DNA from 4 places in the Dickeya fangzhongdai genome. Region 2 is predicted to be linked to each of the others. Evidence: predicted binding sites of a transcription regulator. Region 2 holds the regulator's gene; each other region holds the start of a gene.
What was found. The regulator PurR, encoded in region 2, represses purine synthesis genes. The targets are predictions, from matches to a motif close to CANGCAAACGTTTGCNTG.
Positions count from the first base shown of each region.

Region 1: CVE23_RS13655 (amino acid aminotransferase) is a predicted target of PurR. The motif match lies at 1,415-1,432, and genes of this name have one in related genera.
Region 3: purE (5-(carboxyamino)imidazole ribonucleotide mutase) is a predicted target of PurR. The motif match lies at 1,047-1,064, and genes of this name have one in related genera.
Region 4: carA (glutamine-hydrolyzing carbamoyl-phosphate synthase small subunit) is a predicted target of PurR. The motif match lies at 1,573-1,590, and genes of this name have one in related genera.

Region 1 covers NZ_CP025003.1:3,086,873-3,090,027, reverse strand. Annotated here, with positions in the region: gene CVE23_RS13660 (MBL fold metallo-hydrolase) at 1-76, shown strand, start outside; gene CVE23_RS13655 (amino acid aminotransferase) at 164-1,354, opposite strand; gene CVE23_RS13650 (porin) at 1,573-2,685, opposite strand.
Region 2 covers NZ_CP025003.1:2,973,588-2,976,742, forward strand. Annotated here, with positions in the region: gene CVE23_RS13280 (C40 family peptidase) at 1-657, shown strand, start outside; gene cydH (cytochrome bd-I oxidase subunit CydH) at 782-871, opposite strand; gene purR (HTH-type transcriptional repressor PurR) at 1,258-2,283, shown strand; gene cfa (cyclopropane fatty acyl phospholipid synthase) at 2,705-3,155, shown strand, end outside.
Region 3 covers NZ_CP025003.1:3,508,420-3,511,574, forward strand. Annotated here, with positions in the region: gene ppiB (peptidylprolyl isomerase B) at 1-267, shown strand, start outside; gene lpxH (UDP-2,3-diacylglucosamine diphosphatase) at 278-1,000, shown strand; gene purE (5-(carboxyamino)imidazole ribonucleotide mutase) at 1,243-1,752, shown strand; gene purK (5-(carboxyamino)imidazole ribonucleotide synthase) at 1,749-2,819, shown strand.
Region 4 covers NZ_CP025003.1:4,280,865-4,284,019, forward strand. Annotated here, with positions in the region: gene carB (carbamoyl-phosphate synthase large subunit) at 1-114, opposite strand, end outside; gene carA (glutamine-hydrolyzing carbamoyl-phosphate synthase small subunit) at 202-1,350, opposite strand; gene dapB (4-hydroxy-tetrahydrodipicolinate reductase) at 1,804-2,625, opposite strand; gene rihC (ribonucleoside hydrolase RihC) at 2,882-3,155, opposite strand, start outside.

The DNA.
Region 1 (3,155 bases), 110 kb from region 2:
CATTCCGGGTCACGGACCCATGTCCACATTTGGTGAAGAGCGCCGTACTAACCCGTTTGTGCGCGATACTGACTGATTCCCATTGTATTGGGCAATAAAGAGGCCAGCATATTTGCTGGCCTCTTTGTCTGCATGCGCCCTTTAAAAAGGGCGGCAAGTATCATTACAGCACTGCAACGATGGCTTCGCACAGCGGCGCCATATTTTCCGGTGTCATGCCCGCCACGTTGATTCGGCCGGAGTTCACTGCGTAAATCCCAAATTCGTTGCGCAGACGCAGCACCTGATCCTTGCTCAGTCCACTGAAAGAGAACATGCCATTCTGATTGATGATAAAGGAGAAATCCTGATTGGCGCCTTTTTCCTGCAGCGTACTGACGAACAGGTGACGCATGCGCTGAATACGTTCACGCATTGCCGTCAGTTCCTGTTCCCAGATGTTACGCAGCGACTCGTTGGCGAGCACCGTCGCCACAACCGCCGCACCGTGTGACGGTGGGTTGGAATAGTTGGCGCGGATCGCCGCCTTGACCTGGCTGAATGCGGTGTCGACAGTAGCGGTATCTGCCGCCACGATAGTGCAGGCGCCGACACGCTCGTTGTACAAGCCAAAGTTCTTGGAGTAAGAACTGGCGACGATTAATTCTTTGTGTTTGGCGGCAAAAATGCGCAACCCTTCGGCGTCTTCATCCAGACCACGGGCAAAACCCTGATAGGCGAAGTCAAACAACGGCAGCCAGCCTTTTTCCAGCGCCAGATCGGCCAACTGCGCCCACTGCGCTTGTGTTGGGTCGATGCCGGTGGGGTTATGACAACAGCCATGGAACAGCACAACATCGCCGGCCTGAGCCGCATTGAGGCTGGTCAGCATACCGTCGAAATCCAGCGCGTGGTTAACCGCATCGTAGTAAGTGTAATCACAGACTTCGAGGCCGACGGCAGTGAAAATATTTTTGTGGTTCGGCCAGCTCGGGTTACTGACCCAGATACGCTTGGCGCTGGTCTGGTTGGCAATGAAGTCTGCGGCGACACGCAGGCCACCGGTGCCGCCCGGCGTTTGTGCGGTGCGTGCTCGTTTATTCGCAATGATCTCGCTCTGCTTACTGAACAACAGTTCCTGAGTGCAACGGGCAAATTCCGGTATGCCATCGATACTCAGGTAGTTTTTGGTGGTTTCTGTTTCCAGCAACAGCTGTTCCGCTTTTTTAACACTGGTGAGTACCGGCGTCTTACCTGTTTCGTCTTTATAGACACCAATCCCCAGATTGATTTTATGAGGACGCTCGTCAGCGCGAAACAGGTCGGCCAGCCCAAGAATCGGGTCGGCAGGTGCGGCAGAGATTTTTTCAAACATTGCGAAGTAATCCATGACAGAGAGTAAACAGAAATAGCAGGTTAACGCCAGCGCCCGGCTTTGCCAACCGTTTGCATCAAAAGAAACGGAAATAATGGCGGGAAGGAATGTGGTGGTATAAATACCCAGTAGAGAAGAAGCAGACGAGATACCGCAGAAATAATAAAGCCAGGAACATGTCCTGGCTTTGCCTCTTTACGTTGAAAACGTAAAAGGGATTAGAACTGGTAGGTCAGGCCGGTGAAGACGCTGTTGCCGGTTCTTACGCTGTACGGGTTGTTATCGTTGTCGATCAGGTTGATCGCGTATTCAACAGAGGCGGACAGATTCTTGTTGAAAGAATAAGTCGAACCCACGCTGACATACTTGAGGACATAACCGCTGGTACCTGCACCTGCGCCGGTTTCGTCATCTGCTTTAGCAGAGACGTAAGCCAGAGACGGTTTCAGACCGAAATCGAAGGTATACTGTGCAACAGCTTCAAAGACTTTGGTTTTATCAGCGAATGCAATATTGGCTGCGTTAACGAAAGTCAGGTTGCGGTACTGACCGTAGGTTGCGGCAACGTATACATTGTTCGCATCATATTTCAGACCGGTAGCCCAGGCTTCAGCTTTCTTGCCTTCACCCTGTGCCAGCTGCGCATCAGTGCGGTCCACGGCTTCATAAGAAGCGATGATACCTACGCCAAACGGAGCGGTGTAAGAAGAAGAAACACCCCAGCCGTCGCCATTCTGGCGTTTCAGAGCACGTTGCGGGTTGGAAGAAGAAACAGAGCCATCACCAGTGCGTTCATTTTTGGCCTGATACTGCAGACCAAAGTTCCAGCCATCAACCAGACCGAAGAAGTTCTTGTTGCGATAGGTCAATACGCCAGAGTTACGGCCAGTAATGGTATCGGTGTAGCTGTTATCACCGCCCCATTCCGGCAGTACGTCGGTATAAGAAATACCGTCATAGGCGATGCCTTTGTTACGGCCGTAATCCAGAGAGCCAAATTGGGCAAACTTCAGACCGGCATAGGCATAGCGGGTTTTGCCTTTGCTGCCGTTGGTGTCTTCACCTTCGCTGCCATTGAATTCATATTCGAAACGACCGTAACCAGTCAGGTCGCTATTGATTTTGGTTTCGCCAGTGAAACCTAAACGGGCGTAGGTTTTGTCACCGTCGCCAAACAGCGTTTTGCTCTGATCACCGAAAATGTAACCTGCATGCAGTTTACCGTTCAGATCCAGTTTGTTGCCGTCTTTGTTGTAGATTTCAGCGGCGTTTGCTGCACCAGCAGCCAACAGCGCCGGGATAGCCACTGCCAGAATATTACGTTTCATCATTATGAATACCCTCATTGGTCATATCATCTCGGTTACAGGCAAAAATTCGTCACTAATGGAACTTTCAACCAGTACCGATGTCTTTTGTACCCGGAGGCAGTGTTTCATCCACTATAAGGTTTATCCACCTCACAAATGATACCAAATAGCACTTTGTGAAACAGAAAGAAACTCAATGTTTCAATATGTAAATTTAACTGTGTTTCTGAGTTTTTATCAGACCAATCGGATAGAAAAAATGTAAACATTAATTTTTCTTAAGATTTAAAGGTGATATGGATGATTCTAAAATGAACATAATTAGCGATGTCATTCTTTTATTTTCATAAAATTGCAATGAAAGTCACATTTTATCGCAATGTATGTTGTGGAGAATGAAAGCGGCAAAAATGAGTTATGCATTAGCAATGTATAACTATTTTTAATTATTGTGACGCATGTGGCATAATTAAAAACGCTGGTTGCCGAAG
Region 2 (3,155 bases):
AAGCCGCAGAAGCGGGAAAAAAGCGTTCAGGCTAAAGCGCCCGCCGGCAAAACCGCGAAAAAAGACACCCCGGCACCGGCGAAAAGCAGTCATAAGGCGCACGAAACCGTGATTGCTAAAACGGCAAGCAAAAAAAGCAAGTCTGCCGTCGTCGGAGAAGAAAGCGCCAGCGCATCACCACACGGCAAGAGTAAAAAAGGCCGGCAGGATAAAGCCGCTCTGACCATCAGCGCCGCTCACCAAAAGCGCTACCAGCATGCCAAACTGACCGCCATGAACAAGCTGATGAGCCAAATCGGCAAGCCCTACCACTGGGGCGGCGCGACCCCCTACTCCGGTTTCGATTGCAGCGGACTGGTGTATTACGCGTATAAAGATGTGGTGAAAATCCCGATTCCGCGAACCGCCAATGAGATGTACCACTTACGTGACGCCGCGCCTATCAAGAAAAGCGAGCTGGAAAGCGGCGACCTGGTGTTCTTTCGGATAACCAACCGCGGCGCCGCCGACCATGTCGGCGTCTACCTCGGCAATGGTCGTTTCATTCAGTCGCCGCGTTCCGGCTCTGACATTAAAATCAGCAAACTGAGCGAGGACTACTGGCAGGATCACTACGTCGGCGCCCGTCGCGTGGTCACGCCGAAAACCATTCGCTAAACAACTTCCGCTGGAATGGCCGTTCTCAATACGACAAAAGGGGCATCACGCCCCTTTTTTGTTTTCCTGTCTTTAACGGCAACGATGCGCCGCTGACGTTCCAGGCGCCGCTAGCGCCACGCCGTCAGTTCAATACCGCGCTCAGACTAAAGATGATGATCATCGCCAGTGAAGCCACAGTGGTGAACAGCGACATTTTCAAGTTGGTATCCATAGTATTCTCCTGTATGTGACTGATGATCGCCGTCATCCTGTCATGTCTGAATCAATCCCCTATCCGGCAGACGGGGGAAACATTATAAAGCATAGGTCTATTATCACCCGGCGAGCGTCAAAAAACCGGTTTCTGCGTCACAGAGATAAAACGAATTGCCTCTTCCACTTTTGCTCTAAATCGGCCAAAATCCGCAGTTTACTGTATACACTGCGTTGGTCGAAGCGTCAGCCCTCCCTTCAAGCTACACACCTCGGCATGTCTCCTCCTGAAATGTTGCCTTGTTGTCTGGCAGGAGAAGAATTCACGCAGGCAAACGATTAACAACATATTTACTGCTGTAACAGACAAGCTACTGTAACAGATGAGTTCAGGAGTCACTTTAGATGGCAACGATCAAAGATGTGGCAAAACGCGCGGGCGTTTCGACCACAACCGTATCACACGTGATCAATAAAACACGTTTCGTCGCCGAAGAGACCAAGGCTGCGGTGCGTGCGGCCATCGATGAATTGCATTATTCGCCGAGTGCGGTGGCCCGCAGCCTGAAAGTCAACCACACCAAATCCATCGGCCTGCTGGCGACATCCAGCGAGGCGCCCTATTTCGCCGAAATCATCGAGGCGGTGGAAAACAGCTGCTACGCCAGAGGCTATACGCTGATCCTGTGCAACTCCCATAATAATCAGGACAAACAGCGCGCCTACCTGTCCATGCTGGCGCAAAAACGGGTCGACGGCCTGCTGGTGATGTGCGCCGAGTACCCGCCGGAACTGCTATCGATGCTGGCGGATTACCGCCATATCCCGATGGTGGTGATGGACTGGGGCGAAGCCCACAGCGATTTTACCGATACCATTATCGATAACGCGTTTGCCGGCGGCTACATGGCCGGACGTTACCTGATTGAGCGCGGCCACCGCGACATCGGCGCCATTCCCGGTTCTCTCGGGCGCAATACCGGCAGTGGGCGTTATCTGGGTTTCCTGAAAGCGCTGAAAGAGGCCGACATTCCGCTACGGGAAGAATGGGTGGTTCAGGGCGACTTCGAGCCGGAATCCGGCTACAAGGCGATGCACCAGATTCTGGCCCAGAAACAGCGTCCGACCGCGGTGTTCTGCGGCGGCGATATCATGGCGATGGGCGCCATTTGCGCCGCCGACGAACTGGGGCTGCGCGTACCGCAGGATATTTCGGTGATCGGTTATGACAATGTTCGTCACTCCCGGTATTTTACCCCGGCGCTGACCACCATCCACCAGCCCAAGGAGCGACTGGGACAGGCGGCCTTCTCGATGTTGCTCGACCGCATTACCAGCAAACGCGAGGAAGCCCAGACCATTGAAGTGCATCCGACGCTGATCGAACGCCGCTCCGTCGCCGACGGCCCGTTCCTCGATTACCGTCGTTAAAATTCAGACGATTCCGTTATCTCTGTCTGGCTATTCAATCAAGCGGCAGGCCGCACCACACATGGTGCCGGCGCATGCTATCGCTGTTGAGCTCATGACTTAACGTGCTGCTTTAACCCAATGAATCTTGTCGTCGGGTTAAAGCAGTCATACACTTGTCACTGTCGTTGACGACAATAATCATGATCAGACGATGCTTTTGGCCTCATGCATCGCCTTACTTTTTCTATCCTGCCTGTTGACCGCTGCACCTTTTTGTTACGGCCAGGGATAGACGCCTTTCGTACCGGCTTTTCTCTTATTTTCCTCTGAGACGTTCAGGGGTAGACGATGGATTGGGTCCACCGAATGCCCTCCGTGGGTACATTTGTCTAATGTTTTTCCTTGCAAAGGCATTTTTCCGGCAAGGTAGGGAGAAGTTATGAGTTCATCTTATGTGGAGGAACTGGGTACCCCTAACCTATCCTGGTTCCAGATTGTTAATGAAATGCTGTCGGCCGCCGACATCGTCATTAACGGTTCACGCCCGTTTGATATTCAGGTAAAAAATCCCGACATGTATAAGCGCGTGCTGCGCGAAGGCTCGTTGGGATTGGGCGAAAGTTATATGGATGGCTGGTGGGAGTGTGAGCGGCTGGACATGTTTTTCCACCGCGTGCTGCGCGCCGGGTTGGAAAACCAGCTCCCTCACCGCTGGCGCGATACGCTGCGGATCCTGATGGCGCGGCTGACCAACCTGCAGTCCCGCCGTCGGGCCTGGATCGTGGGCAAGGAGCATTACGACCTCGGTAATGATCTTTTCACCCTGATGCTTGACCCTTATATGCAGTACTCCTGTGGCTACTGGAAACAGGCCGAAACCCTGGAGCAGG
Region 3 (3,155 bases), 530 kb from region 2:
GGCAACAACCGTGGCACGCTGGCTATGGCCCGCACCAATGATCCGCATTCAGCGACCGCCCAGTTCTTCATCAACGTGGTGGACAACGACTTCCTGAATTTCAAATCTGAAAGCGTAAACGGCTGGGGTTACTGCGTGTTCGCCGAAGTGGCGGAAGGCATGGACGTGGTCGACAAGATCAAGGCTGTGTCCACCGGCCGCAGCGGTATGCATCAGGATGTACCGAAAGAAGACGTAGTCGTTACCAGCGTAACCGTCAGCGAGTAACGCCGGCTGCATGACCACGCTGTTTATTAGCGATCTGCATCTGAGCGAACAGGAACCGGCGATCACCGCCGGTTTTCTGCGTTTTCTGCGTGAAGACGCGCCCGGCGCCGACGCGCTCTACATCCTCGGCGATCTGTTCGACGCCTGGATTGGCGACGACGACCCGGCCCCGCTGCACGCCACGGTGGCGCAGGCGTTAAAGACGCTGGCCGACACCGGCGTACCCTGCTATTTCGCCCACGGCAACCGCGACTTTCTGCTCGGCGCGCGCTTCGCCCGCCAGAGCGGCCTGCAGTTGCTCGCCACGGAAACGGTGCTTGACCTCTATGGCCGTCGCACGTTGCTGTTGCACGGCGATACCCTGTGCACCGACGATCACGCCTACCAGAACTTCCGCCGCAAGGTGCATAACCCGCTTATCCAGCTGCTTTTCCTGTGGCTGCCGTTGTCCCTTCGTCTGCGCATCGCCGCCCGTATGCGTGCTGCCAGCCAGCAGGCCAACCAGCACAAATCCATGACCATTATGGACGTCAACGCCGATGAAGTGATGGCCCGCCTGCGACACCATCAGGCCACGCTGATGATCCACGGTCATACCCACCGCCCGGCGATTCATCCGATCGATCAGGCCGGCGTGTGCGCCGAGCGCGCCGTGTTGGGCGCCTGGCATCAGGAAGGTTCTCTGCTGCGGGTGACCGCGGACGACGTCCGTCTGATTTCATTTCCGTTGTAACGCGACGTTTACACTGATTCCCCCCCTTAACGGCCCATTTCATCGCCACGCAACCGTTTTCCTCCCCTCTGGCTCATGGTATGCTCTACGCCCTCGCGACCTGCGGCTCCGGTTTCAGGTCGCCGTTGCACCGCGCAATGACCGCATCATGCACGATTACTGTCATGCACGATCATCTACTGTCATGCACGATCATCGACATGAATCACCACCGTCATGCAAACCACAGGAGCATTACAGGCATGTCATCCAACGCTGCCCCGGCGAAAATCGCTATTGTCATGGGTTCAAAGAGTGACTGGGCCACCATGCAGTTTGCTGCAGAGATCCTCACCACGCTGAATCTGCCCTATCACGTTGAAGTCGTCTCCGCGCACCGCACGCCGGATAAACTGTTCAGCTTCGCCGAACAGGCGGACCAGAATGGCTTTGACGTTATTATCGCCGGCGCGGGCGGCGCCGCTCACCTGCCGGGTATGCTGGCGGCTAAAACCCTGGTGCCGGTGCTGGGCGTGCCGGTGCAGAGCGCCGCGTTAAGCGGTGTCGACAGCCTCTATTCGATTGTGCAGATGCCGCGCGGCATTCCGGTCGGCACCCTGGCCATCGGCAAAGCCGGCGCCGCTAACGCCGCCCTGCTGGCCGCGCAGATTCTGGCGCGTCACGACCGCGAGCTGGCTTCTCGTCTGGCCGCCTGGCGTCAGGCGCAGACCGACGAGGTGCTGAACCACCCGGATCCGCGGGAGGATGCATGAAACCGGTTTGCGTACTGGGTAACGGCCAACTGGGCCGTATGTTGCGCCAGGCCGGCGAGCCGCTGGGCATCGCCGTTTATCCGGTCGGGCTGGATGCGGAGCCGGAATCGGTGCCGGTGCAACACAGCGTCATCACCGCTGAAATCGAACGCTGGCCGGAAACGGCGCTGACCCGCCAGTTGGCGCAGCACCCGGCGTTCGTCAACCGTGATATTTTTCCGCGTCTGGCCGATCGCTACACCCAAAAACAACTGCTGGACGAACTGAATCTGGCCACCGCCCCCTGGCAGTTGCTGGCCTCGGCGCAGGAGTGGCCGGCGGTATTCGCTGCGCTGGGCGAACTGGCGATCGTTAAACGCCGCGTCGGCGGTTATGACGGCCGCGGTCAGTGGCGTATTCGTCCGGGCGAAGAGCATAGCCTGCCTGCCGACTGCTACGGCGAGTGCATCGTTGAACAGGGCATCGCGTTTTCCGGCGAGGTATCGCTGGTCGGCGCGCGCAACGCAAAAGGCGACTGCGTATTCTACCCGCTGACCCGCAACCTGCATGAAGACGGCATCCTGCGCGCCAGCGTGGCATTGCCGCAACCGCAGCCGCACCTGCAACAGCAGGCGGAACAGATGCTGTCGGCCATTATGCATCGTCTCGGCTACGTGGGCGTGATGGCGATGGAATGCTTCGTGGTGGGCGATCGCCTGCTGATCAACGAGCTGGCGCCGCGCGTGCACAATAGCGGCCACTGGACGCAAAACGGTGCCTCCATCAGTCAGTTCGAACTGCACCTGCGCGCGATTCTCGACCTGCCGTTACCGGCCCCGGTCGTCGCCAGCCCGTCGGTGATGGTCAACCTGATCGGCACCGACGTGAATATCGATTGGCTGGCGCTGCCGTTGGTGCACCTGCACTGGTATGAGAAAGAGGTACGTCCAGGCCGCAAGGTGGGTCACCTGAACCTCAATCACCCGGATGCCGCGCTGCTGAATCAGACGCTGCGCGCACTGGCGCCGTTGTTGCCGGACGCCTATCAGTCCGGGCTGGTATGGGCCCAGCAGCAACTGAGCTGCTGAGTCATTTAATGATACTGGCGGGCCGGCGTCGGCTCGCCGGTACCTGAAGCAAGATTTTTACGTGACATTATGATGATTGGGTTTATTATTTTCACCGTCTCCAAATTAAATATGTTTCATTGGTTATTTATTTCACCTGTCGCTATTTCTCATGAAATATATTTACGCTTTATTACCCCCTCAATTAACCGCATTAACGCATCAAAAAAGATACCGTCGAAAATAAAAAATTTAACGCATCAATCCTGATATTTTATTTTTAATTAATTGGGGTTAAAATAATTGACCTTAATTCATTTGTGTGATCGCCTCACTATTATTCCTCAACGGTCAGGA
Region 4 (3,155 bases), 1.3 Mb from region 2:
GCGCAGCGCTTTACACGCCTGAGCGCCGGAGTAGTCAAACTCGCACGCCTGACCGATCACGATCGGGCCGGCACCGAGAATCAGGATACTTTTTATGTCTGTACGTTTTGGCATTTTTCGCTCCTGCGAACCCGTTTACTCACCGCCGCGCCGGCGTTTTCGCCTTGTACTTTTATCGCAGCGTGACTAAACGGATTCTGATTATTTGGTATGGCTACGGTAAGACTCAATCAGCTCGATGAAGTGATCGAACAGCGGCGCGGCGTCATGGGGGCCGGGGCTGGCTTCCGGGTGACCCTGGAAGCTGAACGCCGCTTTATCGGTGCGGTGAATGCCCTGCAGCGAACCGTCGAACAGCGACTTGTGCGTCGCGCGCAGCGTGGCGGGCAGAGACGTCTCATCTACCGCAAACCCGTGGTTTTGTGCGGTGATCATCACCCGATTGCCGTCCAGATCTTTGACCGGATGGTTGCCGCCGTGGTGGCCGAATTTCATTTTGATGGTTTTAGCGCCGCTGGCCAGCGCCAGCAACTGGTGGCCCAGACAGATGCCGAACACCGGAATCTCGGTTTCCAGGAAGGCTTTGATCGCGTTGATGGCGTAATCGCACGGCTCCGGGTCGCCGGGGCCGTTGGACAGGAAAATGCCGTCCGGATTCAGTTTCAGCACGTCTTCCGCCGGGGTTTGCGCCGGCACGACGGTCAGGCGGCAGCCGCGATCCACCAGCATACGCAGGATATTGCGCTTCACGCCATAATCGTACGCCACCACGTGGTACGGCAGTTCACTCTCTTCTTTCGCCGCCGGCAGCTCGCCTTCCAGCGTCCAACTGCCCTGTAGCCAGCTATAGCTGGAACGGGTGGTGACTTCTTTCGCCAGATCCATACCTTTCAGGCCGGGGAAGGCTTTGGCCTTTTCCAGCGCCAGCGCCGCATCCGGCGCATCGCCCGCGATGATGCAGCCGTTCTGCGCGCCTTTTTCACGCAGCAGTCGCGTCAGTTTGCGGGTGTCGATATCCGCAATCGCCACGATGTTGTTGCGCTTGAGGTAATCAGACAGGCTTTCTTCGCTGCGGTAGTTGCTGGCAATCAGGGGTAAATCGCGGATAACCAGGCCCTGAGCATGAACGGCGGGGGATTCTTCATCGGCTTTATTGGCGCCGACATTACCGATATGGGGATAAGTAAGAGTGACAATCTGGCGGGAATAGGAAGGATCAGTGAGGATTTCTTGATAACCGGTCATTGACGTATTGAAAACCACTTCCCCCACCGCCGTTCCCTCTGCCCCAATGGCCCGACCGTGGAATTGGGTTCCGTCTTCCAGAACCAATAGCGCTGACTTAATCAAAACACCCTCCAAGGAATAAAAAATCACGTTATTTGCATATTAATTCAGATTTGACGTACTAAATCAATGCAAAAACCACCTGTAAGGCAAATTTTTGGCAAATTGCGCGCATTTTAATGAGGCCCCTGACCGTTGTCTAGCCAAACCGGATTTTTTTTCACTATTTTATGGCTTCAGGAGCTAATGTGCGGTCATACCCGCAAAAACACACATCAACTATCGGAAGTAAACGGTTGCCAGCGCCAATGAGTGATGAAATGATTAAAATCACGCCAAAAACGGCAACCGGAATCGTAAATGGCTAACGCACACCGGAGAAAAAGACAGATAACACCGATAAAAATCGGTTTTGATGAAAAATAAATACCAAACCAACATTTTCACATAAAAACAATGGCGCCAAACTTAGCGCCATTAAAATCAATAGATTAAAGACAGGAAGATTTTCACCTGTTATATATCATCAAGCCCCAGCACATCTCTCATATCAAAAAGACCATGATTACGAGAGCTTACCCACAATGCGGACCTGACTGCGCCATTTGCAAACGTCATTCGGCTGGAAGCCTTGTGCGTTATCTCTATACGCTCACCGACATCCGCAAACATAGCGGTATGTTCGCCCACGATATCGCCGGCCCGAATGGTGGCAAAACCGATGCTTTTCGGCTCACGTTCGCCGGTATAGCCTTCACGTGCATAAACCGCGCATTGCTTCAGATCGCGGCCCAGCGCCCCGGCGATCGCTTCGCCCATCGCCAGCGCGGTGCCCGACGGCGCATCGACTTTGTGGCGGTGGTGCGCTTCAATGATTTCAATGTCCGTGTAGTCGCCCATCACTTTGGCCGCTTTTTCCAGCAGCTTGAGCAACACGTTCACCCCAACGCTAAAGTTGGCGGCAAATACAATCCCAATGTCGGCGGCGGCCTGCTGGATCGCGGCTTTACCCTGATCGTCAAACCCCGTGGTGCCAATCACCATCCCTTTACCGTGCTGACGACAAAAAGCCAGGTGGCTCAGCGTGCCTTCCGGACGGGTGAAATCGATAAATACATCGAAATCGTCAACGACCGCCTCAAGACTGCTTTGTACGGTGACATCCGTTTTACCTGCGCCGGCCAGTTCTCCCGCATCGCTGCCCAGCAGGGACGAACCTTCACGTTCCAGCGCAGCACCCAGCACTACGCCATCCATCTGCAACGCAGCCTGAATCAACTGCCGTCCCATGCGGCCACCCGCTCCCGCGATGGCGACGCGGATTTGTGCATCACGCATATTCGTACTCTTTATCTGTTGATGAATGAGAAAACGTTATCAGGTTAACCAGCCCGGCCAAGGGCTGCCAGCCGAAAACGCCAATAATTAGAAATTTATGACAAAACAGCGGAGATATCAGTAAAAGCTATCGATTAGCCAGAGCCTTCCGGCCGCCGCGGTTATCCACCGCCGGCGAGTAAACTGCCCCCGCAGGTATTCATATCGCCAGCGCCTATTCATGACGCTGGCCGACGGCGCATCGTTACGAGACAGCTTAGGGCGCCAGCGCCAACACCTGCGCCACCCAGGCGCGGAAACCGTCCACATCCAGCGCTAACGCCACCTGTGCGTTGGCCAGGCGATTCAGCCGATGTTGAAGATCCACCACTGTGGTGCCCGCGGTGTACTCGCCCCGGGTTTCCACCGCCACAAAACAGTGTGCCAGAGTAAACAACGCCGGTTTCACCAGATAAGCAATAGCGCATAGATCATGCATACGCAAACCGGTCGCCATGCTGCCGCTGCGGTAGTGACTGAACAACGCATGA